4 regions of the Streptacidiphilus monticola genome follow, and region 3 is predicted to be linked to each of the others. Evidence: riboswitches for the same ligand, from Rfam matches in the RefSeq annotation. Region 3 holds a riboswitch; each other region holds the start of a gene.

Region 1 (8,511 bases), on a different contig from region 3:
CACGCCCACGGCTCGGCAGCCGGCCCGGTCCAGCTCCCCGGCGAGGTCCTCGACGCGCTCGCCGTCCAGGTCCGCCAGCAGCAGCCCGCGCGCCCCCTCCGCGGCGAACCGCCGCGCCAGCGCCGCACCGATCCCTCCGGCCGCCCCGGTCACGACGACTACCGCACCCGCGATCTCCATGCCCCGACTCTCCTCCCACCAGGCCCGCACCGCCCTGATCGTTCCCGGGATCGTAGGCACTCGAACCCGCGCAGCGACAGGGCGCGGACCCGCGTCCCGGCGTCGCGAATGTCACACCCGGCCGCACGGGCCCACGGGACAGCCCCCGGGCCCCCGGTGACGGGCCGTCACCCCGCGGCGCGGCCCCGTGCGGGGAAGGCGGCGTCCGCACGGCTAACGTCGGGGGGTGCACATGCCGTCCTCGCCGCCGCCCGCCGACCGGCCCGAGCTCTTCTCGTGGGAGTTCGCGGCGAACCCCTACCCCGCCTACGCCTGGCTGCGCGAGCATGCGCCCGTCCACTGGACGACGCTGCCGAGCGGCGTCGAGGCCTGGCTCGTCACCCGCTACGCCGACGCGCGTCAGGCGCTGGCGGACGCACGGCTGAGCAAGAACCCCGCGCAGCACAGCGGCCAGGCTCACCGGAGCGGGCGCGTGGGCATCCCGGGGGAGCGGAACGCGGAGCTGATGACCCATCTGCTCAACATCGACCCGCCGGACCACACCCGGCTGCGCCGGCTCGTCTCCAAGGCGTTCACCCCGCGCCGGGTGGCGGAGTTCGAGCCGCGGGTCCGGGAGCTCACCGACCGGCTGATCGACGGCTTCGCCGGGCGCGGCGAGGCGGACCTGATCCACGAGTTCGCCTTCCCGCTGCCCATCTACGCCATCTGCGACCTGCTCGGCGTCCCGGCCGAGGACCAGGACGACTTCCGCGACTGGGCCGGCATGATGATCCGTCACCAGGGCGGCCCCCGGGGCGGCGTGGCCCGAGCGGTGAAGCGCATGCGGACCTACCTGGCCGACCTGATCCACCGCAAACGCGCCGACCTCGGCGAGGACCTGATCTCGGGGCTGATCCGGGCCAGCGACCACGGCGAGCACCTCACCGAGAACGAGGCCGCGGCGATGGCGTTCATCCTGCTGTTCGCGGGCTTCGAGACGACCGTCAACCTCATCGGCAACGGCCTCTACGCGCTGCTCACCCATCCGGCGCAGCGCGCTCGGCTGCAGTCCGCACTCGCCGCCGGGGACACGGAGCTGCTGGGGACCGCGGTCGAGGAACTGCTGCGCTACGACGGGCCGGTGGAGCTGGCGACGTGGCGCTTCGCGACCGAGCCGCTGACGCTGGCGGGCCAGCAGATCGCGGTCGGCGACCCGGTCCTCGTCGTGCTCGCCGGGGCGGACCGCGACCCGGCCCGGTTCGACCGGCCCGACGTGCTGGACCTCGCCCGGCGGGACAACCCGCACCTGGGCTTCGGGCACGGCATCCACTACTGCATCGGCGCCCCGCTGGCCCGCCTGGAGGCGCAGGACGCCATCGGTGAGATCCTGCAGCGCCTCCCCGACCTGCAACTGGCCGCCGCACCAGAGGACCTGCGCTGGCGGGGCGGCCTGATCATGCGGGGTCTGCGGCAGCTGCCGGTGCGGTTCACCGCGGAGGGCGGCGACCGCTAGGAGGTTCGGCTCCCCGGCAGGGTGATCCGGAGGGCGAGATGGCCGGTCACGAAGAGGACCAGGCCGATGGCCAGGACGAGCCGGCCGAAGGAGCGGGACTCACCCCGAAAGGCCAGGGCGAGCAGCGCGACCAGGACCGCGGTGGCGTCCAGGCCGGGGTTGAGCTGGAGCAGCAGGTCGAGGACCCACTCGGCGAGCTTCGATGGAACTTCCATCAGTCACCTCCCCTGTCTGACGAGGTTCTGCCCGAGCTGTACAGGCGCATAACCTGTCCAGTTGACGGGTAGACAGGTTCCGTTTCCGCCTGGTCACTTGGGTGCCGGAGTAGGCTCGCGCGCAGGCGGACCGAGGAGGTGCCGAGCGAGATGGCGTCCAAGGAGATCAGGCAGCGGATCGAGGGGCGGATCGCCGAGGGGGAGTGGGGCAGCGGCACGGCCCTGCCGTCGGAGGGCGCGCTGGCGGAGGAGTACGGGGTCGCCCGGGCCACCGTCCACAAGGCGCTGCAGGAGCTGGCCCGGGACGGCCTGATCGTCACCCGCCCGGGCAAACGCGCGGTGGTCACCCGGGCGCACCTGCCCAGGCAGGTCCGCGCCGAGGGCGGCGAGGGGCATCCCGGCACGCTCGAGGTGCTCGGACGGCACCTGGACCGGGCCCTGGCGGAGGGAACGCTGCGGGTGGACGCCCTCTGCGTCACCTCGGAGTCGCTGGTCAACGCGTTGGAGACGCAGCTGATAGGGGTGCGGGCCCGCCGCGACCGGCTCCGGGAGTTCCACGTCCGGCTGCTCCTGTGCGACTTCGCGGCGACGCCGACCTACCCCCGGCTGGTGGTCGACCCGGCCGACCGCCGGCCGTTGGACCGGCTGCGCCGGATCGGGGCCAACCAGGTCGACGCCCTGACCAACGCCGCCCGAACGCTGTGGACCTACCAACTGGTCGACAGCGAGCCCGTGGTGGAGGTGCGGACCGTGCCCTTTCCGCCGATGGCCAAGTTGTACGTGCTGAACCAGGACGAGGTGCTGGAGGGCTGGTACGAGCTGATCGAGCGCGAGGTGGAGGTCGGCGGCCACAACCAGCGGCTGCTGGACGTCGCGGGGCTCAGCAGCCGGCTGTTCGCCCGCCGGCGCCACCCCGTCCTGGACAACCACATCGACAGCCAGTACGTCGACGCGGCCCAGGAGTTCTTCGACTCCTGGTGGGGGCAGGCCGAGCCGTACGGTGTGTCCCTGGAACGACAACGGAAGTGACCTGTGACCGCACCACTGCCGGCCGCCGTCCTGCTCGACTTCGACGGCCCGGTCTGCTCGCTGTTCGCCGGGCGCCCGCCGGCCCTGGCCGCCCGGCGCATCGCCGACCTGCTGCGGGACGCGGGCCTGACTCCGGCTCAGGAGCGGGACCCGCATGCCCTGTTGGCGGGGCTCCCGGCCGGCCGGCTCGCCGCGCAGGCGCACGGGCTACTGGAGCAGGAGGAGCTGGCGGCCGTCCCCTCGGCGGAGCTGACGCCGGGCGTGGAGCAGGCGGTCAAGGAGTTCTCGTCGGCGGGTGTGCGCCTCGCCGTGGTCAGCAACAACGCGTCGGCGGCGGTCGAGGCGTTCCTGCGGGGCCGCCCGGTGCTGGAAGAGGCCCTGGCCGGACGGGTCTTCGGACGGGACCCGGATCCGGCGCGGATGAAGCCCTCGCCGTGGCCGCTGCGCCGGGCGCTCGCCGCCCTGGGCATGGCCGACCGGCCCGGTGACTGCCTTTTCGTGGGGGACAGCGAGGCTGACTGTTTGTCAGCGGAGGCGGCTGATGTCCCCTTTGTCGGGCTCTACGGCCATGTGCCGAAACGCCGCGCCCGCCTGCTGGCGGCGGGCGTGCCGGAGACGCGCCTCCTGCCAGACTGGAACGCCCTGAACATCCCTGTGGGAACATGCTTCTGACGGGCTGTCGCAAGCTTCAAACACAAAGGGGCACTTTGTGATGTGTCTCGCGCGAAGGGTGTCGAAGCTTGTGATTTCCATACCGGTCTGCTTAGCCTCCCATCCGTCCGCTTTCGCGGAGACCGCCCTGCGGGACGCCGAGTCCTGTCCACCGGAGGGCGGACGTCGAGACACGACCGGGCAGGAGCGGGGGACCCAGGTAAGTCGCCGGTGCGGAGCAGGAGCGCACGGCTAGGGGTGAAGGCGCGCACGCGCCCGGGCTACCTCACGGCCCGAACCCGACAGCTCACCTCGCAGGCGTCGGAGAGGGATTCCGTCATGCTCTCTGGCATTCTCATGTCCGGCAACGGCCGCCATCGCAAGGTGAAGCAGACCCGGATGAAGGCCGTCGTCGCCACCACCAGCGTCGCGGGGGCCGCGATCGCCGTCCCGCTGATCGGCGCCGGCAGCGCCCAGGCGGCGTCCGTGTCGACCTGGGACAAGGTCGCCCAGTGCGAGTCGGGCGGCGACTGGTCGATCAACACCGGCAACGGCTACTACGGCGGCCTGCAGTTCTCCGCCTCCACCTGGCGTGCCTACGGCGGCGGCGCCTACGCGGCCACGGCGAACCACGCCACCAAGGGCCAGCAGATCGCGATAGCCGAGAAGGTGCTCGCCTCACAGGGTCCCGGCGCCTGGCCGGTCTGCGGCCCCCGCGCGGGCCTGACCCGCGGCGGCGCGCCGGCGAACGTGTCGACCGCGTCCTCGCACAAGTCGACCAGGAAGAAGACCACCAGCCACAAGAGCACCGGCCACGGCACCGGCCACGCGAAGACGACCACGCACCGCGCCGCCCCGTCCGGCCACGGCACCTACACGGTCCGCCCGGGCGACACGCTGTCCGCGATCGCGGCCGCGCACCACGTCCCCGGCGGCTGGCACGCCCTGTGGGAGAAGAATCGTTCCGTCATCGGCGGCAACCCCAACCTGATCCAGGTCGGGCAGCACCTGAAGCTCTGACGCGCTGACACACCGTCACGTGGGCGGCCCCGCCCGGCCGGCAGATGAACTACCGGTGGGTAGGGCCGCCACCACGTGAGACAGGCCGTGGGCGCGAGTGGTCCGGGACGGTCCTGCGGCTAGGCTCATGACGTAACAACGCCGAATCCTCAAAGGAGCCAGTTGTGCCGTCCATCGACGTCGTCGTAGCTCGGGAGATCCTCGACTCGCGAGGCAACCCCACGGTCGAGGTCGAGGTCGGCCTCGACGACGGCAGCACCGGCCGTGCCGCCGTTCCGTCCGGCGCCTCGACCGGTGCGTTCGAAGCCCTGGAGCTTCGTGACGGGGACAAGTCCCGCTACGGCGGCAAGGGTGTGGAGAAGGCCGTCCTGGCCGTCATCGAGCAGATCGGCCCGGAGCTCGTCGGCTACGACGCCACCGAGCAGCGGCTGATCGACCAGGCGATGCTCGACCTGGACGCCACCAAGGACAAGTCCTCGCTCGGCGCCAACGCCATCCTGGGCGTCTCCCTCGCCGTGGCCCACGCCGCCGCCGAGGCCAGCGACCTCCCGCTGTTCCGCTACCTGGGCGGCCCGAACGCCCACGTGCTGCCGGTCCCGATGATGAACATCCTCAACGGCGGCTCGCACGCGGACTCCAACGTGGACATCCAGGAGTTCATGATCGCGCCGATCGGCGCCGAGTCCTTCGCCGAGGCGCTGCGCTGGGGCACCGAGGTCTACCACCAGCTCAAGGCCGTGCTGAAGGCCCGCGGCCTGTCCACCGGCCTGGGCGACGAGGGCGGCTTCGCGCCGAACCTGGAGTCCAACCGCGCCGCGCTGGACCTGATCATCGAGGCGATCAAGGAGGCCGGCTACGAGCCCGGCCGCGACATCGCCCTCGCCCTGGACGTCGCCGCCTCCGAGTTCTACAAGGACGGCGCCTACGTCTTCGAGGGCCAGAACCGCACCGCCGCCGAGATGAGCGCCTACTACGGCGAGCTGGTCGCCAACTACCCGCTGGTCTCCATCGAGGACCCGCTGTTCGAGGACGACTGGGACGGCTGGAAGACCATCACCGCCGAGCTGGGCGACAAGGTCCAGCTGGTCGGTGACGACCTGTTCGTCACCAACCCGGAGCGCCTGGCCCGCGGCATCAAGGAGGGCGCGGCCAACGCCCTGCTGGTGAAGGTGAACCAGATCGGCTCGCTGACGGAGACGCTGGACGCGGTGGAGCTGGCCCAGCGCAACGGCTACCGCTGCATGATGAGCCACCGCTCGGGCGAGACCGAGGACGTGACGATCGCGGACCTCGCCGTGGCGGTGAACTGCGGCCAGATCAAGACCGGCGCCCCGGCCCGGTCCGAGCGCGTGGCCAAGTACAACCAGCTGCTGCGGATCGAGGAGATCCTCGACGACGCCGCGGAATACGCCGGCCGGGGCGCGTTCCCCCGCTTCAACGGGTAAGTCGCAAGCCCCTTGGGGGCGCGAGGAACTGCGCGCCCAGCTCACCACTCGCGGAGGTCCGGCCCCACCTGCGGGACGGACCTCCGCGAGTGGTGGGTTTCCCGCGCAGTTCCTCGCGCCCCTGGAGGTGCGGCCTCACCTTGGAGGGAACGTGGCACGTCGACCCAGGCTGACGGGGCGGGCAGCGCTGCTCGCGCTGGTGCTGGTGGCGCTCGTCGCGGCACTCGCCTACCCGACCCGGCAGTTCATCGCGCAGCGGTCCGAGATCGCCGCGCAGCGCTCCGCCGCGCAGAAGGCGCAGGCCAGTGTGGACGAGCTGCAGCGGCAGAAGGCGCGGTGGCAGGACCCGGCCTACGTCGAGGCGCAGGCGCGTGCCCGTCTCCACTTCGGCTTCCCGGGTGAGACCCTGTACTCCTCCGTCGATCCCGCGGCAGCCGCCGCGGTCGGCGCGAGCCCGCAGCCGCAGGCCGCGGGGCAGCCGTGGTACCGGAGCCTGTTCGACTCGATCGACGCGGCGGACACGGCTGGGCACTGAACAACGCACCGAGAAAGCAGACATGACGCAGCATCAGCCCCCCGCCGAGGGCGTCTCCGAGGCCGACCGCGCCGCGATCGAGGCACAGCTGGGCCGGACGCCGCGCGGCCTGCGGGCCGTCGCCCACCGCTGCCCCTGCGGGCTTCCGGACGTCGTCGAGACGGCCCCCCGGCTGGAGGACGGCACGCCGTTCCCCACGTTCTACTACCTGACCTGCCCGCGGGCGGCGTCCCTGATCGGGACGCTGGAGGCGGACGGGATGATGAAGGAGCAGACGGCACGCCTCGCCGAGGACGCGGAGCTGGCCGCGAAGTACCGTGCGGCGCACGAGGACTACATCGCCCGGCGCGACGCGGTCGAGGTGCTGGAGGGCTTCCCGAGCGCGGGCGGCATGCCCGACCGGGTGAAGTGCCTGCACGTGCTCGTCGGCCACTCGCTGGCCGCGGGCCCCGGCGTCAACCCGCTCGGCGACGAGGCCCTGGAGGCCCTGCCGGAGTGGTGGCTCAAGGGCCGCTGCGTCTGCGCGGAGCCGCAGGACCCGGTGGCCGGGAGCGGGGGAGAGGCATGAGCGTGCAGCGGGTCGCCGGGATCGACTGCGGGACGAACTCGATCCGCCTGCTGGTGGCGGACGTCGAGCCGGACACCGGGGCGCTCACGGATCTGGACCGGCGGATGACGATCGTCCGGCTGGGGCAGGGCGTGGACCGGACCGGGCGGCTCGCGCCGGAGGCGCTGGAGCGGACGTTCGCCGCCTGCCGGGAGTACGCGCAGGTGATCCGCGAACTGGGCGCGCAGCGCCTGCGGTTCGTGGCCACCAGCGCCAGCCGGGACGCGGAGAACCGGGACGAGTTCGTGGCCGGCGTCCGCGGCATCCTGGGGGTCGACCCCGAGGTGGTCACCGGGGACGAGGAGGCGGAGCTCTCCTTCACCGGCGCCACCAAGGAGTTGGCGGGTCGGGGCGGTGGCCCGTACCTGGTCTTCGACCTGGGCGGCGGGTCCACCGAGTTCGTGCTCGGCTCCGACCACGTCGAGGCCGCGCGCAGCGTGGACATCGGCTGCGTCCGCCTGACCGAGCGTCACGGCGCGGACTGGGCGGCCATGCGCGCGGACATCGAGAAGGCGCTCGACCTCGCTGCCGAGACCGTGCCGCTGACCACCGGGGCGACCCTGGTCGGGCTGGCCGGCACGGTGACCACCGTGGCCGCGATCGCGCTGGGTCTGCCGGAGTACGACAGCCAGGCGATCCACCGGTCCCGGATCCCGGTCGCGCAGGTGAGGGCGGTCGCGGAGCGGCTGATGCACGCGACCCACGAGGAGCGCGCCGCCATCCCGGTGATGCACCCCGGCCGGGTCGACGTCATCGGCGCGGGCTCGCTGATCCTGCTGTCGATCATGGAGCGGACCGGTGCCCGGGAGCTCGTCGTCAGCGAGCACGACATCCTCGACGGCATCGCCTGGAGCACCCTCTCCCGGGCCTGACCGGGGCCCGAAACGCCCAGGTCACCCCTGACGCGCGCGTCCCCGGCGAGAAAGTTCGTGAATTTCTTCACATGGAGTTCCGCTCGCCGGGATGCACGCAAGGTGACGTTCGCCCGAATTGTGGGTCCAAAGGTGACGGCGCGTCACCATCGCTTGTATCGCAGGTGTTACGGCGATTTCGCACACACAATCGCAACGCGTGCGGCGACCTGCGGCTTTTTGTGCATGGGTTCACAAGCGCGCGATCTGCCGGGGTGTGGGCCGCGTAGTATAGCACGGGGTGTCCAGCACCTTGTGAGCAGGCCCACAAAGGCCAGTGTCAGACGTGCTGGATACTTTCGGATATGAGCACCACGGAGCGTCCTCGCATTCTTATCGTCGGCGGTGGTTACGTCGGCCTGTATGCCGCGATGCGCATCCTCAAGAAGATGCGCTACGGCGAAGCGACCGTCACGGTCGTGGACC
Region 2 (3,150 bases), on a different contig from region 3:
CTCCGGAAGAACCGGACGCACGGTGCGGCGAATTCGGCCGACCGGCTATTCCAGGGAATCACCCCGGCCGGTTCCGGATTGCCGGACGGGTCCGCTGCACCGCACACGTCCGAACCAGGTTTCCGGAATCCGGGCGAATTCCGGTTCCGCCGCCCGGGGTTGACGCTTCTTCGGATCGGGGGGTGGGATGGCGCCCATGAGCACCGAGAAGATCCGCTGGGGCATCCTCGCGACCGGCGGCATCGCCGCCGAGTTCGCCGCCGACCTGCAACTGCTGCCCGACGCCGAACTGGTGGCCGTCGCCTCCCGGACCCAGGCGGCGGCGGACTCGTTCGCCGCCCGGTTCGGCGTCCCGCGCGCCTACGGCACCTGGGCCGCCCTCGCGGAGGACCCCGAGGTGGACGTCGTCTACGTGGCCACCCCGCACAACGCGCACTACGCGGCGAGCGCGCTGCTGCTGTCCGCGGGCAAGGCGGTGCTGTGCGAGAAGCCGTTCACGCTCAACCTCCAGGACGCCGAGGCGCTGTTCGACCTGGCGCACAAGCAGGGCGTCTTCCTGATGGAAGCCATGTGGATGCGCTGCAACCCGGTCGCGCGCCGGGTCGCCGAGCTCGTGGCCGACGGTGCGGTGGGCCAGGTCGCGCTGGTCCAGGCCGACTTCGGGGTGCCCGGCCCCTTCGCCCCCGAGCACCGGATGCGCAACCCCGAGCTGGGCGGCGGGGCGCTGCTGGACCTCGGCGTCTACCCGGTGACCTTCGCCCACATGATGCTGGGCAAGCCCGCGCAGGTGACCGCCCGGGCCACGCTCACCCCGGAGGGCGTGGACGCCACCACGGGGCTGCTCCTCGGCTGGGAGGACGGCGCGCTGGCGGCGCTGTCCTGCGGGATCACCGCAGGATCGCCGGTCCGCGCGGTGGTCGCCGGGGACCTCGGGCGTATCGAGGTCCCCTCGCCCTTCTTCCGCGCGGACCGGTTCACCTGGTACCGCGCCGACGGCGACCCGACGGCGGGGGAGACCGTCGAACTGCCCCGGCGCGGACGCGGCTACGTCCACGAGGCCGAGGAGGTCATGCGCTGCCTGCGCGCGGGACTGCTGGAGAGTCCGTCGGTGAGCCGGCAGGACACCCTGGACGTGATGGCCGTCCTGGACGCCGCCCGGGCGCAGATCGGGGTCCGCTACCCCGGCGAGTGAGCCGGGGCGGCGGCGACGGGACGTCAGGCCCGGCCGTACCAGACCGACTTGGTCCAGATCCGCTCCAGGCGGACCACCGCGCCGGTGTGCGGCGCGTGCCAGATCTTGCCCGCGCCGGCGTAGATGCCCACGTGGTAGACGTGCGAGCCGCTGTGGAAGAAGACCAGGTCGCCGACCTGCCGCTGGCTCGCGGAGATGTGCCGGACCTTGCTGTACTGCTGCTGCGCGGTGCGCGGGAGGGACTTGCCCACCTTCTTGAAGCTGTAGAGCGTCAGGCCGGAGCAGTCGAACCGGGTCGGGCCGACCGCGCCCCAGCGGTAGGGAGCGCCCTTCTTGGCGGCCGCCACCTTGATGGCCTTGGCGCCGTACGTCGGGGTGGCGGCCTGCGCCTGGGAGGAGAGGACGACGCCGCCGAGAACGGCTCCGGCGGCGACCGCCGAAGTCACGCCGACCCGGAGGCGGGCATGCGAACGAGGGGCCACAGAGGACGAGGACATGTGAGAGCCCTTCCGGAACCGCCTGCGAAAGTTGATCCTGTCGGGTTCGGGCTCCGAAAGTTGCCCGGCCACGGCTGTGGCTTCACCCCAAGGAGCGCTGGTACCGACCGCGCCCCGTCCTGCCTGGGTCTCCCGCTCTCGCCTGTCAGGTGGGTGAGCACCTGGCGCCCGGACGGTGGCGAGACTCGGCGTCCGCCCGGACCGCCCCGCCACTTCAGCGGGGGCTTGCTGTTCGGCCGTCAGTATTGGCACATCTTCAGGAAGATCTCACGTTTTGAAGGCCCGTTGTGAGGCTTGTCACGCCCGGTTTGAACGGCGATCTGCGCCCGATCGGCGTATTCGGAGACGCCTTCGAAAAATTCTCCCCGAGGCGGCTGCGACCGCGCTGACATGCGGTTTTTCCAAGGAATTGTGAGAGAACTCACGCCAATTCGGATGACGCCCGGGAAGTTCCACCACCCGGGTCCGCCATCGTCGCGACACGCCGGGACGCGGCGGCCGAGGGGGCGGCGCACGGACCTGGCGCGAAGGGCTCAGGTTTGTCAACGCGCATAGACAAGGGCGCCCCGAGGACGGTAAGAACTACCTCCGTATCGCCTTACCGATGCCTCCGTGGCTGAAGGAGCCAGTCTTGACGCTCGCACGGACCTTCAAGAACCACTCGCGCACGTTCGCCACCCTGGCGGTGGGCGTCGCCGCCGGGGCAGTGGTGGCCGGCGGAGGGCTCGCCCTCGCCGACACCTCGGCGCCGACCAGCGACAAGCAGATCACCAACATGACCGACGAGGTCAACCAGATCAAGGCGTACTACGGCGACACCGTGGACGCCAACGGCGAGCACTGGGCCTCGTCGAGCAGCAACTACGCGATCCAGGTGTACGGCATAGAGGCCAAGGCCGAGAAGTACCTGGCGCAGAAGATCAAGCACGACCACAGCGGCAGGCGCGCCATCGTGCTGGACGTGGACGACACCGCGCTGTCCACCTACAACTACGAGCTGGAGACGACCTTCGTCTACAACGCGGCCAGCAACGCGCAGTACATCGCGACGAAGAACTTCCCCGCGGTCTTCGGCATGAACGACCTGGCCAACTGGGCCAAGGCGCAGGGCTACACGGTCTTCTACATCACCGGTCGCCCGGAGTCGCAGCGGGCGGACACGGTGCGGCAGCTGTCGTCCCAGGGCTTCCCCGATGCGGACGACGCCCACCTGTTCCTGAAGAACAAGGCCAACCCGCCGGCGTACCTGAGCAACTGCGCCACGCCGACGACGTGGACGTGCTCGACGGTGGACTACAAGTCCGGGACGCGCGCCCATCTGGAGGCCCTGGGGTACACGATCACGGCCAACTTCGGCGACCAGTTCAGCGACCTGAACGGCGGCTACTCCGAGCAGACCTACAAGCTCCCGAACCCCATGTACTTCCTCCCCTGAGCTGCCCCCCGGGGCGCGGGCCCCGT
Region 3 (8,511 bases):
CGCTTTAGGAGAGCGGTGCTCTATCCCCTGAGCTACTGAGGCGGGGCGTTCCGTGCCGTCCGGGAGTGCCCGGCGGCCAGGGACAGCCTAGCGGATCAGTGCACCGGCGCGGTCGGATCCGTGGGCGGCCCTGGCGGTGGCTGCTCATGGCGGGTCGGCGCGCATCGGGGCCGAGTCGCCCCTGTCCCGGCCCAGGGTCGGTCGGCAATGCAAACGCCGAACGCGGACGCTGAACGCCGAACGCCGATGCCGCCCCCACCCCCACCCCCCACTCCGGCCCCAGGTAAGAGCTACGTAAGGTAGGCGGCACCCCAGCGTGCTCGCACATCCGTGCGGGCGCGCTCTGCTTCGTACCTCTGGTACCCCCTCTCCTAGGAGCCTCCGATTCGCGCACGTCATGCCGTCGCCGCAGGGACCCTCGCCGCCGCGGTCGCCGCGGCGGTGACCGCCTGTGGGGCGGTGAAGGAACTGACCACCGCCGAGAAGGTGCACGATGCCTTCGACAAGCTCGGAGCCGGGCACGCCATCACCGTCGACCTCCAGCTCAGGGCCACCGCCGACCAGTTGCTGGCGCTGGACGCCCAGGACCCTTCGGGCGGCCCCAAGCTGACGCGGGCTCAGGCCGAGCAGATGGCGGGCATCGGCATCACCGTCGCTGTCAGCTCCGACAAGCCGGTGAAGGACGCCCTGCAGAGCGCGTCCGCCGACACCGGCAAGCTCGACCCGAGCCTGAACATGGACCTCACCGTGCACAGCGGCACGGGGGCCGTCCTGGCCGAGGTGCGGGCGGTGTCGGGCAAGGAGTACCTGAAGCTGGACTTCGCCGCCCTCTCCGAGATCGGGCCGAGTGACCAGGGATCGGCTGGGGACCTGGCCGACCTGCGGTCGATGAGCGCCTCCCTGCCGCCGAGCATGGGGGCGCTGAAGAACCTGCTCCAGGGGAAGTGGGTCAGCATCGACCCCGCCAAGTTCGCGTCGTTCTCCAAGTCCCTCCAGAGCTCCGGATCCGGCTCCGGCACCAACGCCGCACGTCCGAGCGCAGCGCCCTCGCTGGACGCCGCCCAGCAGAAGAAGCTGACCGATGCGCTGACCGGCGTGTTCGAGAAGGACGTCCACCTGACCGACAAGGGGACGAAGGACGGCATCGACACCGTCGAGCTCAAGGCCGGCAACACCCGCACTCTGCTCGCTGACGTGCAGAAGCAGGTCTTCCCGGTGCTGAAGTCGATCCCGGGCTTCCCTGGCGGCCTGCCCACCTCGGCGCCGACCGGGGTGCCGACGACGCCGGCCGTCGCCACCCTGGGGATCGACACGAGCAGCGGCACCCTCAGCAGCGTCGCCCTGGACGCGGGCCAGTTCGACACCAAGCACCCGGGCACGCACCTGCCGCTGGTGCTCGGCTTCAAGGACACCGCCGCCGCGGTCAGCGCGCCCGCGGGTGCCGTCGAGTTCGACCCCGCCTCGCTCGGGGACATGATGAGCGGCCTCGTCGGCGGCTCGGACACCGCTCCGCTCAACTGACGGATCGGCCTGCCCACCCGGGCCTGTCGCACTGGCAGGCCCGGGTGGGCACGCCGATGATGGGGCAGGGGCCATGGAGGAGACGAACGAGGAAAGAGGCGCACCGATGGCAGTCGAGACGGACGTGACGATCCAGGACGTCCCCCAGGCCCACCGCTTCGAGGCACGGATCGGGGACGAGCTGGTCGGCTTCGCCTCCTATGTCCGCGACGACCAGCGGGTGATCTATCAGCACACCGTCGTGGGTGTGCCCTACGAGGGCATGGGCATCGGCAGCACGCTCGCCCGCGCCGCCATCGAGGACGGCCGGGCGCGCGGCCTGCGGATCAAGGCGACCTGCCCCTTCATCAAGGACTGGATGGCCCGCCATCCCGAGGAGTTCACCGACGTGGAGACCGGCGAGGCGGACCCCGCCGGCACGGGGGACGGAAAGCGCTGACACCGGACAGCGCGCGAGCGGGGAGCCCCCGTCCGGAGGGATCGGACGGACGGGGGCTCCCCGCTCGCGTGGTGACGGGACGTCAGGCGGACGTCGGACGAGACGTCAGCCGGAATGCCAGCCGGAAACGCGGCCGGAACCTCAGCGGAGGCGGCCGGCGAAGTCCGGGGCCCAGTCGCTGATGTTCATGTACTTCACGCCCGAGCTCGGGTTGGCGGCCTCGACGTACTTGCCGTTGCCGACGTAGATCGCGACGTGGTACGCGCCCGAGGCGGAACCGTTGCTGGACCAGAACAGCAGGTCACCCGGCTGCAGGTTGCTCAGCGAGACCTGGGTGGACGCCTCGGCCTGGGCGTAGCTGGTACGGGGGGCGGAGATGCCCGCCTTGGCCAGCGCGGCCTGGACCAGGCCGGAGCAGTCCCAGCCGTTCGGGCCGGTGCCGCCCCAGACGTAGGCGTCGCCCACCTGGGCCTCGGCGAAGGAGACGGCCGCGGCCATGCTGCCGGAGACGGTGCTGCTGGCAGCCTGGGTCACGGTGGAACCGGTGCTCCGGGCCGAGGTCGTGGTCGCGCTCGCGGTGGAACCCGACTCGGAGTCGGACGACTCCTGGGAGGAGGTCGCGGACGACTTGGTGGCGGTGGTGGCGGTGCCGCCCAGCTTCAGGACCTGGCCGGGGTAGATCAGGTCGGGACCGGACGTCAGCGTGGCGCGGTTCAACTCGTACAGACGCTCCCAACCCCCCGACACGTGCTGGTCGATGGCGATGGTCGACAGCCAGTCGCCGGACTTCACGGTGTAGGTCCGGCCGCTGTCGGCGGTCGTCGCCGAGGAGGACGAGGACGAGCCGGCGGCGGAGGACGAGGACGAGGACGAGGACGACGAGGAGGTGGACTTCTTCGTCGCGGTGGAGCTGCTGGACGAGCCGAGGCTGGACAGGTCCGGCGAGCCGCTGTTCTGGGACAGGCCGGCGCGCGGGCCGCAGACGGGCCAGGCGCCCGGACCCTGGGAGGCCAGGACCTTCTCGGCGACGGCGATCTGCTGGGCCTTGGTGGCCCGGTCGGCGGTGGAGGCGTACTGCGTGCCGCCGTAGGCCGCCCAGGTGGAGGCCGAGAACTGCAGGCCGCCGTAGTAGCCGTTGCCGGTGTTGATGGACCAGTTGCCGGTGCTCTCGCACTGCGCGACCTTGTCCCAGGTGGACACGGAGGCGGCGTGCGCACTGGTGGCGGCGACGAAGGGGACGGCCACGCCGGCGCCGGCGACACCGACGGTGGCGAGCAGGCGGGTGGCGATGCGACGGGACTTGGGAGCGCGATGGCGCCCGTTTCCGGACAGCATGTATGGAGTTCCTCTCCCACGCCTGCGAGGTGAGCTGTCGGATTCGGGCCGTGAGGTAGCCCGGACGCGCATGGCGTCTTCACCCCAAGCCGTGCGCACGAAGGCGCGCGCAGCGGCGACTTACCTGGTTCCCCCGCTCCTGCCGTGGTGCATGTGCGAGTTCCCGGCACCCCCGACGGCAGGACTCGGCGTTCCGGAGGTGCTGGCTCCGCTTGGAAGCGAACGTCCAGGACCCTAGGTCGGCAGACCGAAAGATCACAAGCTGCTGACCGTATCTGTCACACCTTCATATCTGAAGGGAGGTCAGAAAACGGACATAGCTGGCGACTCAATACGGACATAGAGCCCATATCAGGTCGCCAGCTATGTGACCTAACCCTGTGTCAGCCGAGCGCGGCGGCTCAGCCCAGTCGGGTCAGCCGCGCTCCGTACGACGGCTCGGCGAGGTCCGACTGCAGCGAGACGGTCGTCGTCTGGGAACCGGCGCCGCCGTTCCCGACCACCAGTGTGCCGACCACGGCGCCCGCCTTGGCGCGGTGCGGGACGCCGCCCGTGACCGGCTCCAGCGCGACGGAGACGGACAGCCCGCCCCACCCGACGACCGTCAGGTCCTGGTCGGCCACGACCGGGACGCGCCCGCCCAGGCCGTCGTCGACATACCCGACGACCTGGCCCTTCTTCACCAACTGGTGGGCCTGCAAGGCCTGCTCGGCGCTGACGACCAGCTTCTTGCTGTTGGTCAGCACGCTCGGCAGATAGCCGCCGGTCTCCGCGGTCGCCGGCTGGCTGAGCACCACGCCGAGGACGGTCTTGGTCACACCGCCGACCTTCTGCTGCGCCGCCCACATCAGGCACCCCAGCGCGGCCGTGCTGGAGCCGGTCTTCACGCCGATGACGCCGTTCTTCTGCAGCAGCGCGTTGTTGTTGTAGATGACCCCGGACGCCAGCGGCGGCGTGAACGACGCGGTCCCGACGATCTGCGCGAACACCTGGTCCTGCATCACCTGTTCGGCCAGCTTGAGCTGGTCGTTGGCGGTGCTGCGGGTGGTGCCGTCGAGGCCGCTCGGATCGGTGTAGGTGGTCTTGCCCATACCCAGCGCCTGCGCCGAGGCCTGCATCTTGCGGACGAAGGCGGCGTCGCTGCCCGCATCCCAACGGCCAAGCAGGCGGGCGATGTTGTTGGCCGAGGGGATCAGCAGCATCTGCAGCGCCTGGTACTCGGTGATCTGCTCGTTCAGCGCCACCTTGACCACGGACTCGCCCTGGGGGCCGCCCTTGGTGTAGTCGTCCACGGCCTGCTGGTCGACGGTGATGGTCGGGCCCTGCTCGCCCAGCTTGAGCGGGTGGTCCTTGAGCACCTGATAGGCCGTCATCACCTTGGTGACGCTGGCGATCGGCACCGGGTTGTCCGAGCCGCTGTGGCCGAGGCTGCCCAGTCCGACCACCTCGGCGGTGGCCTGGCCCTTGGCCGGCCAGTCGAGCGTCGGTGCGGAGCCGTCGAAGGCGTACCCGGTCGCCGCCGTCAGCTTGAGCTGCGGGGACGGCAACGGGCGCAGCACCTGCACCACGGCGACGATCAGCGCGAGGATCAGCAGCAGCGTGCCCCACAGCCGGATCCGGCGCAGCGCGATCCGCGCCGGCGTCATCGGCCTGGCGCTCAGGCCCGCGAGGATCTCCATCGCCTCGGAGGTGGTCTCCGGTCCCGGTTCCGGGCCCGGCTCAGGACCCAGCTCAGGGCGTGGCGCGGCAGCGCCGGCGGCGGACGGGGCGACCTGGGGCGCAGGCGGGGCGACCGAGGCGCCGGACGGGCGCGGCACGGCGACGGTGTGCTGCTCATCACGGGCAGTGGTACCCGCCCGGGACGGAACTGACGCCTGGTCAGTCGCCACCGGCTCGGGATGGGCACGGCCCTCGGCGACGGCCTGCCCGGCCGCCTCGGACGGCCGGACGTGGCGCAGGGTGCGGGTCGGCTCGTCACGCGGGACGCGCAGCGCGGTGGTCGGGGAGTCCACGCGCGGCGCGGCCGACCGCGGTTCCCGGGACCGGGCCCCGGTGGCGGGCGCGGCGTCGTTGTCGGGGGCGGTCTCGGCGGCCGCCCCTGCCCCGGCGGCACGGGCGATCCCGGGTTCGCGGCCGGCGTCGGACTCCGCCGGGGCCGCGGGTTCCGTCCCGAGCTCGGGCTCGTGCTCCGAGCCGGCCTCGGCCTCGGCCTCGGGCGCGGTATCGGACTCCGCCGCCGCCTCGGCCAACGGCCGTGCCGCCGCCTTCGCCGATCCGTCCGACCCGGCCCGGGACTCCGGCTTCGGCTCCACGGTCTCGGCCGTCCCGGTCCTCGCCGGAGCCTGCGCCGCAGGGGCCGTCTCCTCCTGCCGAGCGTCCCCGGTCCGCTCCGCCCTCTCGGGGGACTCGCCCACGTAACCCAACCTCCTCGCACGCCTGTGGAAACTCGCTGCCCCAAGTGTCCTGCACCCGACCGGGCCTGGCCGACCACCACGGCGCTGACCGGCGATTCCTCAGTCCGTCCCCAACGCAGGCGGCCGCCCCAGTGCCAGACGTGAGGCGTCGACAGAACGGTTCCGGGGCCGGTGATCCGACGGGGCGTCAGATCACGGCAAGGTGTCACTCTCAAGGCACTCTCGACAGCAGGGTGTGAGAGGCGTCACTCTGTTGGCATCCACGCGGGGAGGCTTGGATGGGCAGGAGCCGCAGAACAGTTCCGGAGGAGCTGCTGTTGCTCGCACTGGACCCGGCCACGGGTACCACGGCGCAGCCGCAGACCCTCGACCTCGGACTCGCCGGGGCCCAGCTCGTGGAGCTGGCCATGGCAGGAAGGATCGTCCCGGACGGGGACCGGATCACCGTGGTGAATCCACGGCCGACCGGTGACCCGACCCTCGACCACGCACTCGAACTGCTGCGAAGGCGCGGCAGCGCGGTGCGGGCGGTGCAGTGGATCGGCGGGCCGCGACTCGGCCTCCGGCAGACCTACCTGGCGCACCTGGAACGCTGCGCCATGGTGAAGGCGGTGCCGGGGCAGGTGTGCGGAGTGCTGCCGACGACGCGGTACCAGGCGTCGGACGACTGCACCAACGCCGCCATCAAGGAACGGCTGGACACCGCGATCCGGACCGGCGTGCCGCCGGACCCGCGCACCGCGGCGCTGGCGGCGCTGGCCCACGCGGTGGGCCTCGGCAAGCACCTGTACCCCGGCAACGAGGGCCGCTCCTCGCGGTCCCGGCTGCGGGACCTGATCCGCTACGACCCGCTCGGCGGGATGGTGGCACATGCGGTGATGGATGTGCAGAACGGGCTTCCCGCCCCCCGGCGGACCAGCCCCACACCGGCACGCGGACCTGTACTCCGCGCCGCCGCAAGCTAGTTCCGCGTCAACGAACCTTCGCCCCGCCGCGCCGCCAGGCACCGCCATCTCCTTGCGTTGGTGGAACGTCCAAGTACATCCGGTACGAGGACGCTCCGCCGCCCTGGAGCCGACCGCGCCTGACGACGCGGCTCATGGGGCGAAGGGTCCCTGACGCGGCACGAGCTGACGCGACATCAGCGCCCAGGGGCGCGGCGAACCACGCGAGCGACACACCCCATCCGGGAAGGTCCGACCCCCGTCGATCCGGGACGGACCCTTCGGGTGGGGTGTTGCTCGCGCGGTTCGCCGCGCCCCTGCACCGCTTTCGCCTGCGAAAAGGTGATCGAGTATGGGACGGTTGGCGGAAGACGGTCACGCCTGACGGGTGGCAGTCCCACGGGAGGGATGGCGAATCGTTCCGCCTCCGGGCCAGTTAGTCAAGTTCCGCCCGGTTGGGATCACATGACGGCGTGTCCGAGTGGCATTCTGCTGACCGCAAGGACATACCGAATGAATCCCGGAGGACCGGTGTCCACCGCCAGCGTCAACCCCACCGTCCGGCGACGCCGGCTCGGCGCCGAACTACGCAAGCTGCGCGAGCAGAAGGGCCTCACGGCCGAGGAGGTCGCGCAGCAGCTGCTGGTCTCCCAGTCGAAGATCAGCCGACTGGAGAACGGCCGCCGCAGCATCAGCCAGCGCGACGTGCGTGACCTGTGCACGGTGTACGGGGTCACCGACGAGGGCATGGTCGAGGGCCTGATGGCGATGGCCCGGGAGTCGCGGCAGCGGGGTTGGTGGCACGCCTTCGGCGATCTGCCGTACAGCGTGTACATCGGCTTGGAGGCCGAGGCATCCCGGATGCTGACTTACGAGTCGCTGCTGATCCCGGGTCTGCTGCAGACCCGGGACTACGCGGCGGCCTCCGTCGCCGGGATCGAGCCGGACCGGGACGCGGAGGCCGTGGCCCGCCGGGTCGACGTCCGGATGCGGCGGCAGGAGCGGATAGACGGCGACAAGCCGCTGGATCTCTGGGTGGTCATGGACGAGGCGGCGCTCACCCGCGTCGTCGGCAACAAGGAGATCATGCGGGAGCAGCTGGAACACCTGCTTGAACTCTCCGAACGGCCGCACGTGAACATCCAGGTGCTGCCCTTCGAGGCGGGCGCGCATCCCGGCATGACCGGCACATTTTCCATCATCGAGTTCCCCGAGTCGGCGGACACGGCGGTCGTTTACCTCGAAGGGGTGACGAGCGATCTCTACCTCGAGAAGGAGGCCGAAGTCCGTCGCTATACCGGGCTGTACACACATCTCCAGGCATCAGCGCTGAGCACGGCCGAGAGCCGGGCTCGGATCCGGGAGAAGACCAAGAAGGAGTTCAGCTCATGAAGCACACCGACACCGCGGCTCTGGCCTGGCGCAAGAGCAGCTACAGCGGCGCGAACGGCAACTGCGTCGAGGTCGCGGTCCCCGGACCCGAGGCGATCGCCGTACGCGACTCCAAGGACCCGCAGGGCCCCGCGCTGTCCTTCTCGGCGGACGCCTGGGCCGCCTTCGTCGCCGCGGTGAACGCCGGCGAGATCCACGCCTGAAGCAGGCCCGCTCGTCCAGGGGGAACTGACAGGACGTCAACGCCCGTGCGGGTTCGCGGAGTCGGCGGTCCCACGCCGGAATTCGGCCGCGACCCGTGCGGGCTCTCCTCTACCCTCAGCGGCATGAGCACTCCGCCGACGCCGCTGACCAGCCTCTTCGACGCTCTCGCCGCCGACGCGATACGCGACCCGGCCACCCTGCGGGAGCACTACGCCGCCCCGAGCGAGGCGGCGGTCCGCAAGCAGCTCGACCGGCTCACCGA
Region 4 (8,511 bases), on a different contig from region 3:
GAGCTGCTGTTCGCCATCGAGGCGGCCATGTTCCTGGTGCTCGCCGCGATCACCGGCACGGTCCGGGTCCCGGCGCTGCGCGACAGCGCGGACGCCGCGGCCGAGCGGTCCCGTTCGGACTTCCGCACCCTGCTCCAGGACAAGGGCATGGTCCGGCTGTCCGTCCTGGCAGCGCTGATCTTCTTCGCCTGCTACGGCCAGTTCGAGTCCGGCGTCGCCGCCTACGCGACCGGCACGGTCGGCATCTCGCCGTCCGCGCTCGGCTTCGGACTGGGCGTCAACACCTTCGCCATCGTGCTGCTGCAGATGGTCGTGGTCCGGATCACCGCCCGGTACCGCCGCACCACGGCGGTCATCGCCACGGGCGCGGTCTGGCTCGGCGCCTGGGCGGCGGCCGGGGTGGCCGGTCTGTTCCACGGCAGCAGCGGTGCCGCGGTGGGCGCGATGATGACGACGTACGCCCTCTTCGGCGTCGGCGAGGCGCTGCTCGCGCCGACGCTGGGCCCGATCGTCGCGGACCTGGCCCCGGCGCACCTGCTGGGCACCTACAACGCCGCCTTCGCGCTGGTGAAGCAGACCGCCATCGCGATCGGCCCGGCCGTCGGCGTGCTGCTGGTCGGCTCCGGACTGTCGCCGCTCTACCTGCTGGTGATGGCGGCGAGCACGGTGCTGATCGCGGTGCTGGCAGTGCGCCTGCGCGCGGTGCTGACGCCGCTTCAGGACAACGCGCCGGAGACGGTGCGCCCGAGCCTGGTCGTGGCGGAGCGGGTGCCCGTCCACGCGGCCTGAGCGCCCCGGCGTGAACTCTGGGCGGTATCTCGGTGAACAGCTGACAGATCCGGGCCCGTTGTCTACAGGCTTGTAGTACTTTCGGGCCCGGTTCTGTCAACTCCCGTGTAGCCGAAGGCCGCTGATGTCCGTCCTGACCTATCCAGAAGCGATCGGCGTCGGCCTGCTCCAGGGCGTCACCGAGCTGTTCCCGGTGTCCAGCCTTGGCCACAGCATCCTGATCCCGGCCCTGATCGGCGGCCACTGGAAGACGGACCTGGACATGTCCGCCGCCGACTCGCCCTATCTCTCGGTGCTGGTGGCCCTGCACTTCGCGACCGCCCTGGCCCTGGTCGTCTACTTCTGGCGGGACTGGGTCCGGGTGTTCCAGGGCTTCTTCAGCTCGGTCCGGGAGCGCCGGATCGAGACCGTCAACCAGCGGCTGGCCTGGCTCCTGATCGTGGCCACGGTGCCGGTGTGCATCGCCGGCGTGGCGCTCGACAAGGTCTTCCGCGAGCACCTGGGCAAGCCCGTCCCGGCGGCGCTCTTCCTCACCCTGAACGGCCTGGTGCTGTGGATCGCGGAGCGCCTGCGCCGCGGCGGCACCGGCCGAAGGCGGGCCGGGGACGAGCTGCCTGGCGCCTACGAGGAGGACGTCCACCCGGACATCCTCTCCGACCGACGCATCGTCAAGCTCCGCTGGGGGCAGGCCGTCATGATCGGTGCCGCGCAGATCCTCGCGCTGCTGCCGGGCATCAGCCGCTCGGGCGTGACCATGAGCGCGGGCATCTTCAAGGGCCTGCGCCACGAGGACGCCGCCCGCTTCGCCTTCCTGCTGGCCACCCCGGTGATCGGCGGCGCGGCCGTGCTCAAGCTCCCCGAACTGGCGGGCCCGCAGGGCCACGGCATCCTCGGCCAGGTGGCCGCGGGGTCGGTGTGCGCGTTCGTCGCGGGCTACGTCGCGGTGCGCTTCCTGACGAAGTACTTCGAGACGAAGACGATGACCCCGTTCGCGATCTACTGCACCGTCGCGGGGCTCGGCAGCCTGGCGTATCTGTCGCTCTCCTAGCCGCACTTGGGGCGAAAGCGGACAGGGCGGACACAGCTTCGGTCGGAACCCAACAGCCCCCGGGGAAGTGCTTGGAATCACGCGCCTTTACGATTACCGTTCCATAACGCAGTCGCCTAATCCCGCGAGGGAACCGGGGAACCACGTACCTGGGGTGCATCGGCCGTAACGGCCGTAGGAGACCTTCCGATCCTCTCCGAACCCGTCAGCTAACCCGGTCGGCGCGAGGAACGGAAGGGAGCGCGCCTGTCATGGCGTCATATCAGGCCACCGAGGCCCCCGTTGAGGCCCTGGTGCCCCGTCAGCGCGGCTCCGCCGCGCTCGGCCTGGCGGCGATGGCGGTCGGTGCGACCACGGGCGTGATCGGCCTGGCCGACCCGGCTACCGCCGCGGAGCGCGCCCCGGTCCCCGCGACCGTCCCCGACGCCCACGCCCCCGTCAGCGCGCAGGACCTCGCGGACGCGGGCTCGGCCCTGCTGGACCGGCTGCGCACGCAGACCACCGCCCCGGACGCCGACTCGGCGCGGGTCGCGGCCGCCCAGGCCGCCACGGCGAAGGCGCGGTCCCGCGCCCAGGCCGAGGCGGCGGAGGCACAGGCCGCGGCGCTCGGCCAACTCACCGCCCCGCTGGCCGGCTTGCCGCTTCCCGCGCCGCAGGCGGCGGGCTACTGGTCCCATCTGCACACGGGCGTCGACCTGCCGGCCCCGGCGGGCAGCCTGGTGCAGTCGGTGGGCTCCGGCACGATCGTCTCGGCGGGCTGGGCGGGCTCCTACGGCTACCGCGTCATCGAGCGGCTGGGGGACGGGACGGAGGTCTGGTACTGCCATCTGTCCGCCATCGCGGTGGGCGCGGGCCAGACGGTCCCGGCCGGCCAAGTGCTCGGCCGCGTCGGCGCGGTGACCCCCGCGTCGGGCCCGCAGCTGCACCTGGAGATCCGTCCCGACGGCGCGGACCCCGTCGAGCCTCTCTCCTGGCTCTCCGCCCACGGCGCACTGTAGGGCCCCTTCAGGGGCGCGGGGAACTGCGCGAGCAACACACCACTCGGGGAGGTCCGACCCGTACAGGGGGACGGACCTCCCCGGGTGGTGGGTCGGCCGCGCAGTTCCTCGCGCCCCTAGCGGGGCCTGCGGCCCCTAGCGGGGCCTGCGGTCGGCGAGAGCCCAACTCGCCGTGGCGACAACGCCGGTGACCGTGAGCACGGAGGGCCACGCGCCGAGCTTCTTCGCGAGGGGGTGGGAGCCCGCGAACGCGGCGACGTACAGGCCGGACAGCCCCGCCGCCGTCGCGGGGCCGGCCGCGCGGGTCCACTGGGTGGCCGCCGCCGCGCCCGCGGCCAGCAGCGCGACGCCGCCCAGCTCGCGCCGCGCCGTCGCGCGGGCGATGCCGTAGCCGCCCACCAGTCCGGCCGCGGCGAGCAGTCCTCCGGGAACCCTGGCCATCGCGTCGTCATCCCTCTCAGTTGGTACGGGTGTTGTGCAGGTGCAGGCCGATGTACCCGATGTACACCTTGCCCGTCCCCGAGCAGTCGTCGTGGTAGTGCAGCCGGGGGGCCGTGCCCCCGCCGCCTATCCGCAGGTGGGCGCCCATGAAGACACGGCCGGAGGGGTCCACCTCCGGTGGCACCGGCAGCAGGCGCTCCCGCTTCCACTTGTTGTTGGTACTGACCGTACGCGACTCCCCGCGGATCACCTTGCGCGGGGGGAACGCGTGGCAGTCCGGGGGCGTGTTCTCGCACCAGCTGCGGAAGTCGCCGCCCGAGGTCCCGGTCGCCGCGGCCTCGGCGTAGTCCTGCAGGGCCAGCAGGGCGTCCCAGGCCATCCGCACCCAGGTGGGGTGGTCGGTCTGCTCGTCCAGCTCCTTGGTGAGCCGGGGGTCGCCGGTGAAGACCAGGCCGGGGAACTCCTCCGCCTCCAGCCGGTCCACCAGCTCGGCGAAGCTCGTGGGATCGTCGCCGTGCGGACGCCGGGGGGCCAGGCCGGTGAGCGACCGCAGCTGGGAGCGGGCCGCGCGCAGCTCGCTGTACTGCTCGTCGTACTCGGCCGCGAGCTGCGACTCGCGCTCCTCCGCGGCCCGCAGCCAGCGGCGGACCTCCTGCAACTCCTCGGCACGGGCGCGCTGTTCGTGCGCCTCCTCCTCATCGCGGTCCACCAGGAGGCCGCCCGGCTGGACGTCGTCCGCCTCGGGCAGCCCGCTGGGCTTGAGCGGGGGCAGGCCCACCAGCGCGTCCGGCAGCGGCGTCTGCACCGCCAGCCGCCGCGGCAGCCAGGCCAGCAGGCCCGAGGCGCGGCGCAGGTTGTCCTCGATCGTCGCCCGGGACATCACCCGGTGCCGGGGTGCCTCGGGGGCCCAGGCCGGGTCCAGGCCGGGCAGGTAGGTGCGGATCGCGCCGCCGTAGACGCGGTGGTGCTCCAGCGCGCCGTTGAAAGCCCGCTCGGCGCCGGGGGAGAGGGCGTAGAGCACGGCCAGCCCGGTGCAGCCGCGGGTGACCGGGTCGACCACCTGGTCCAGCCAGTCCTCGAAGTCGGTGTGCAGTGGTGTGGAGGCGACGACCACCGGCAGCCGGCGGTCCGGGTCGCACAGCTCGTCCAGGATCGCGTCCACGTCGCCCCGCTCGATCACCGTGGGCAGCGCGTGCACGCGGGCCGCCTCGGGCTGCGGCCCCTCGACCGCCGCCAGCACGTCCAGCAGGCCACGGGCCAGCGCCGGGACAGGGGCCTTCGCGGGGGTCTCACCCCGTACCGGCAGCTGCTCGGAGTCGAGCTGGACCCAGGTCTTCCCGTCCCGCTTGCCGGTGCTGACGGTCAGTGAGGTCTGCCAGATGCCCTGGACGGTGAACTCGCGCAGCCGCCAGCGGGCCAGCCGCCCCTGGACGGCCCGGCCCCGGACCACGTGGTCGAGGACGGCCTGCGGACCCACCAGGTCCCGTCCGTTGCCGCCACTGGGAGCGTCATAGTGCAGGGCCTTGAGCCACTGTCTGACCTGCTGCTCCGCGAGCGCGACCGTCTCCTGGTGCCCATGCCCACTGGTCACGGCCATGCGATAGATGCCATCGGTCACTGGCGCAGCCTCCTGACGCTGTGTCGGCGTCGCCGCACGTCACTGTGCGGTTAGGAAGGACAACGCGCCACCGGTGTCCGTTGGTTCCGGTACGGCGTAACTCAGCTCTCGGAATTTGTCGGTGGCTGGTCAGCGGCCTGGGCCGGTTCGCTCGTCGGCGCCTCCGCCGGGGATTCCGCTTCCGCCGGTACCGCGGGCTGCTGCGGGGGAACGGCGGGCCGGTATCCCGCGCCCGGGTAGGGCTGCACCGGGTAGCCCGGCGGGCGGAACGGCTGCGGATACGGGTGCCCGTACGGCTGCGGGTAGGGACGGCCGTACGGTTGCTGCGGCTGCTGCATGTGCGGCCACTGCGCCCCGGCCACCGGGCCCGCCTGCTGCGGCAGCCGCGCGGGGTGTCCCGGGGCCGGGGCCGGTCCCCAGGCGAAGCCGGGCGCGACCGGCGGGTGGGTCCGGTACCACTCCTGCGCGCCGACCCGTTCCAGCACCGGCGTCACCTGCTGCCGCCGCTGCCACAGGTGGTGCAGCAACTCCTGCTCCCGCTCGGTGAAGTCCGGCGTGGGCACGCCCCGAGCCGCCCGCTCGCGCAGGAAGGCCAGCGAGGTCGCGAAGGACTGGTACTCGCGCATCGCCCGGTCCCCGGCCGAGCCCTGGGTGAACTGCGCCAGCGCCCGCGCCTGCCGCCGGGTCCGCATCGACGAGAGCACCAGCGGCACCGGCTGTGCCAGCCAGCCCGCCGTGACGTAGACCGGCAGTTGACGCGCGATCACCTTCAGTTCGCTGCCGCGGGACCAGACCACCAGCCACACGGTGAGCGCGAACAGCGGCACCATGAACAGGAAGTACACACCGATGAAGCCGAAGGCCCCGAGCACCGGGGCGCTGTTCCAGGTGCCGTGCAGCAGCATCGCGAAGACCCAGCCGGCGATCGGCGCGCAGATCCGCTGCCACCGCACCCGGGTCAGCGCGGCGATGCCGAAGCCGATGCCGGTCATCGTGGTGAACAACGGGTGTGCGAACGGCGACATCACCTCGCGCAGCAGGAAGGTGACGACGGTCTCGGTCAGCCCGAGGCCCTCCTCGTTGCCGTCCAGCACGGAGCGGCCGATGTAGAGGATGTTCTCGGTGAAGGCGAAGCCCGTCGCGGTGAAGCCGGCGTAGACCGCGCCGTCCACGATGCCGGTCAGGTCCCGGCGCCGGAACAGGAAGATCAGCAGGATCGCCGCACCCTTGGCCGACTCCTCCACCAGCGGCGCGACCAGGCTGGCGCCCATGGTCTCCCCACCGCCGATCTGATGGCTGATCAGCAGCGAGGTGGCCCAGGTGTTCGCCAGGATCGCGACCAGCGTCGCGGCGGAGGCGCCCCAGGCGAAGCAGAACAGCAGGTTGCGCCAGGGCTTGGGCTCGACGCGGTCCAACCAGTAGAACGCGCCCAGCACCAGCGGCACCGGCAGCACGGCCAGGCACAGGCCCACGGTGAACCCCGCGGTCCCCGTCTGCTTGTGCACCATGGCCATGATCGCCACCGCGCACAGCGCGAGCACGATGACGATGGCCGTCAGCCGCAGCGCCTTGTTCTCCAGCAGATTGCGCGGCGCCTTGTAGCGGAACCGCGCGGGCAGCGCGAACGCCGGCTCAGCCGTCCCCGGTTCGGCCTGCGGCACCTGCGGCAGGGGGCTTGGCATCTCGTTGACCGCCGAGGGCTCCGGCTGCGCGCTGCTCACCCCATGACCTTAGCGGGCGCAGGTGAGCCGGGGTAGGGGAAGCCCGACGGGCCGTCAGGACCGCTTCCGGAAGAGGAGGTCGTGCACGATGTGTCCCTTGGCGATGCCCTGCCGCTCGAACTTCGTGAAGGGCCGCCACTCCGGACGCGGTGCCCACCCGTCGCCCTCCGGGTGGAGGTTCTCCAGCTGCGGCAGACCGGAGAGCACCTCGAGCATCTGCTCCGCGTACGGCTCCCAGTCGGTGGCCAGGTGCACGACGGCGCCGGGCCGCAGCCGGGACAGGGCCAGCTCCATGAACTCCGGCTGCACCAGCCGCCGCTTGTGGTGCCGCGCCTTGGGCCACGGGTCGGGGAAGTAGATCCGCAGGCCGGCGAGCGACTCCGGCTTGAGCTGGTCCCGCAGGAGCACGACGGCGTCGCCCTCGGCCAGGCGGATGTTGCGCAGCCCGTCCGACTCGATCCGGCGCAGCACGTTGCCGTGGCCGGGGGTGTGCACGTCCACGGCGAGGATGCAGGTCTCCGGGTCGGCCGCGGCCATCGACGCGGTCGCGTCGCCCATGCCGAAGCCGATCTCCAGGACGACGGCGGGATCGGGACGCCCGAACAGCTCGTCGAGGTCGATCACGTGACTCCCGTCCACGCGGAAGCCCCAGTCCGCCCAGGAGCGGGCGAGGGCGTCGTGCTGCGCGGTGGACATCCGCCCCTTGCGCGGGTGGAAGCTGCGGATGCGACGCTCGGTGTGCAGGTGTGCGGGAGTACTCACAATCCCGCAAGTCTACGGGGACGCGCAGTTGGACCCGGGGGGCGGGGAATCCGCCCTCCCTCAGCCTTCGGCCGGGGTGCCCCCACGGCGGGAGGGGCCCCAGCAGGAGCAGCACACCACTCGGGAGGTCCGTCCCCCTCTGCGGGTCGAACCTCCGGGGGTGGTGGGCTCGTCGCGCCCACGCGGCGGAGCCGCCTATGTCTGCAGCCCCGCGCCCCTGTGGGGTGACCTACCGGGCCTTGAGGGCTTCCAGGGCTCGGTGGGCGATTTCGCGGCCGATCGGGAGGGAGGCCGTCGCTGCGGGGCTCGGGGCGTTGAGGACGTGGATCGCGCGGGGCCCCGCCGCGAAGGCGAAGTCGTCGAGCAGGGTGCCGTCCCGGCCCACCGCCTGGGCGCGGACGCCCGCCGGGGCGGGGAGGAGGTCACCGTCCCGCACCGCGGGCAGCAGCCTGCGGACGCTGCGGGCGAACGCCCGCCTGCTGAGGCTCCGCCGCAGTTCCCCCACCTCCGACTGCCAGTGGCGCGACGCGAGCTTCCACGTCCCCGGCCAGGCCGCCGTCTCCACCAGGTCCCGGGCGCGCACCGCGCTCCAGCGGTAACCCTCGCGGGCGGCGGCGGGGACGGCGTTCGGGCCGACGTGCACCTCGCCACGCAGGTCCTTGGTCAGATGGACGCCGAGGAACGGGAACGCCGGGTCCGGCACCGGGTACACCAGGCCCTGGACCAAGTCCCGTGCCGCGGGCGCAAGTTCGTAGTACTCGCCGCGGAACGGCACGATGCGCACGCCTGGCTCGTCGCCCGCCAGCCGCGCCACCCGGTCGCTGTGCAGGCCGGCGCAGTTGACCAGCAGCCTCGCCCGGACCTCCCCGAGCCGGGTGGTGACCGTCACCCCGGCGCCGTCCCGACGCACCGCCAGGACCTCGTTGCCGGTGCGGATCTGAGCACCCGACAGGTCCGCGTACCGGCGCGCCACCGCGCCGTAGTCGGTGATGCCCGTCGTGCCCACGTGCAGGCCGGCGACGCCGGTGACGTGGGGCTCGAACTCGGCGATCCCGGCGGGACCCAGCTCGCGCAGCGGGATGCCGTGCTCGCGGCCGCGCTGCGCCAGGGCGTGCAGCCGGGGGAGCTCCTCCT

Evidence for each region. A riboswitch is a leader RNA that binds a small molecule or an ion and turns the genes downstream of it on or off. The one in region 3 is predicted to bind cyclic di-AMP.
Region 1: another riboswitch for cyclic di-AMP. It lies ahead of ACFP3V_RS02965 (transglycosylase family protein); the one in region 3 lies ahead of ACFP3V_RS00140 (transglycosylase family protein).
Region 2: another riboswitch for cyclic di-AMP. It lies ahead of ACFP3V_RS01855 (C40 family peptidase); the one in region 3 lies ahead of ACFP3V_RS00140 (transglycosylase family protein).
Region 4: another riboswitch for cyclic di-AMP. It lies ahead of ACFP3V_RS31195 (M23 family metallopeptidase); the one in region 3 lies ahead of ACFP3V_RS00140 (transglycosylase family protein).

Annotation. Positions count from the first base shown of each region.
Region 1 covers NZ_JBHSQJ010000009.1:36,789-45,299, forward strand. Annotated here, with positions in the region: gene ACFP3V_RS02940 (SDR family NAD(P)-dependent oxidoreductase) at 1-180, opposite strand, end outside; gene ACFP3V_RS02945 (cytochrome P450 family protein) at 413-1,672, shown strand; gene ACFP3V_RS02950 (hypothetical protein) at 1,669-1,887, opposite strand; gene ACFP3V_RS02955 (GntR family transcriptional regulator) at 2,038-2,916, shown strand; gene ACFP3V_RS02960 (HAD family hydrolase) at 2,920-3,588, shown strand; cyclic di-AMP (ydaO/yuaA leader) riboswitch at 3,784-3,903, shown strand; gene ACFP3V_RS02965 (transglycosylase family protein) at 3,907-4,587, shown strand; gene eno (phosphopyruvate hydratase) at 4,752-6,032, shown strand; gene ACFP3V_RS02975 (FtsB family cell division protein) at 6,184-6,567, shown strand; gene ACFP3V_RS02980 (DUF501 domain-containing protein) at 6,590-7,135, shown strand; gene ACFP3V_RS02985 (Ppx/GppA phosphatase family protein) at 7,138-8,046, shown strand; gene ACFP3V_RS02990 (NAD(P)/FAD-dependent oxidoreductase) at 8,391-8,511, shown strand, end outside.
Region 2 covers NZ_JBHSQJ010000006.1:71,467-74,616, reverse strand. Annotated here, with positions in the region: gene ACFP3V_RS01860 (Gfo/Idh/MocA family protein) at 197-1,192, shown strand; gene ACFP3V_RS01855 (C40 family peptidase) at 1,216-1,689, opposite strand; cyclic di-AMP (ydaO/yuaA leader) riboswitch at 1,694-1,855, opposite strand; gene ACFP3V_RS01850 (HAD family acid phosphatase) at 2,321-3,124, shown strand.
Region 3 covers NZ_JBHSQJ010000001.1:22,533-31,043, forward strand. Annotated here, with positions in the region: tRNA gene ACFP3V_RS00125 (tRNA-Arg) at 1-42, opposite strand, end outside; gene ACFP3V_RS00130 (hypothetical protein) at 460-1,521, shown strand; gene ACFP3V_RS00135 (GNAT family N-acetyltransferase) at 1,628-1,960, shown strand; gene ACFP3V_RS00140 (transglycosylase family protein) at 2,102-3,295, opposite strand; cyclic di-AMP (ydaO/yuaA leader) riboswitch at 3,302-3,457, opposite strand; gene ACFP3V_RS00145 (D-alanyl-D-alanine carboxypeptidase) at 3,697-4,863, opposite strand; gene ACFP3V_RS00150 (GOLPH3/VPS74 family protein) at 5,988-6,674, shown strand; gene ACFP3V_RS00155 (helix-turn-helix domain-containing protein) at 7,167-8,045, shown strand; gene ACFP3V_RS00160 (DUF397 domain-containing protein) at 8,042-8,248, shown strand; gene ACFP3V_RS00165 (MSMEG_1061 family FMN-dependent PPOX-type flavoprotein) at 8,372-8,511, shown strand, end outside.
Region 4 covers NZ_JBHSQJ010000185.1:1,129-9,639, forward strand. Annotated here, with positions in the region: gene ACFP3V_RS31185 (MFS transporter) at 1-789, shown strand, start outside; gene ACFP3V_RS31190 (undecaprenyl-diphosphate phosphatase) at 914-1,837, shown strand; cyclic di-AMP (ydaO/yuaA leader) riboswitch at 1,941-2,075, shown strand; gene ACFP3V_RS31195 (M23 family metallopeptidase) at 2,089-2,835, shown strand; gene ACFP3V_RS31200 (hypothetical protein) at 2,971-3,276, opposite strand; gene ACFP3V_RS31205 (hypothetical protein) at 3,293-4,873, opposite strand; gene ACFP3V_RS31210 (PrsW family intramembrane metalloprotease) at 4,996-6,615, opposite strand; partial or broken gene trmB (tRNA (guanosine(46)-N7)-methyltransferase TrmB) at 6,670-7,427, opposite strand; gene lhgO (L-2-hydroxyglutarate oxidase) at 7,607-8,511, opposite strand, start outside.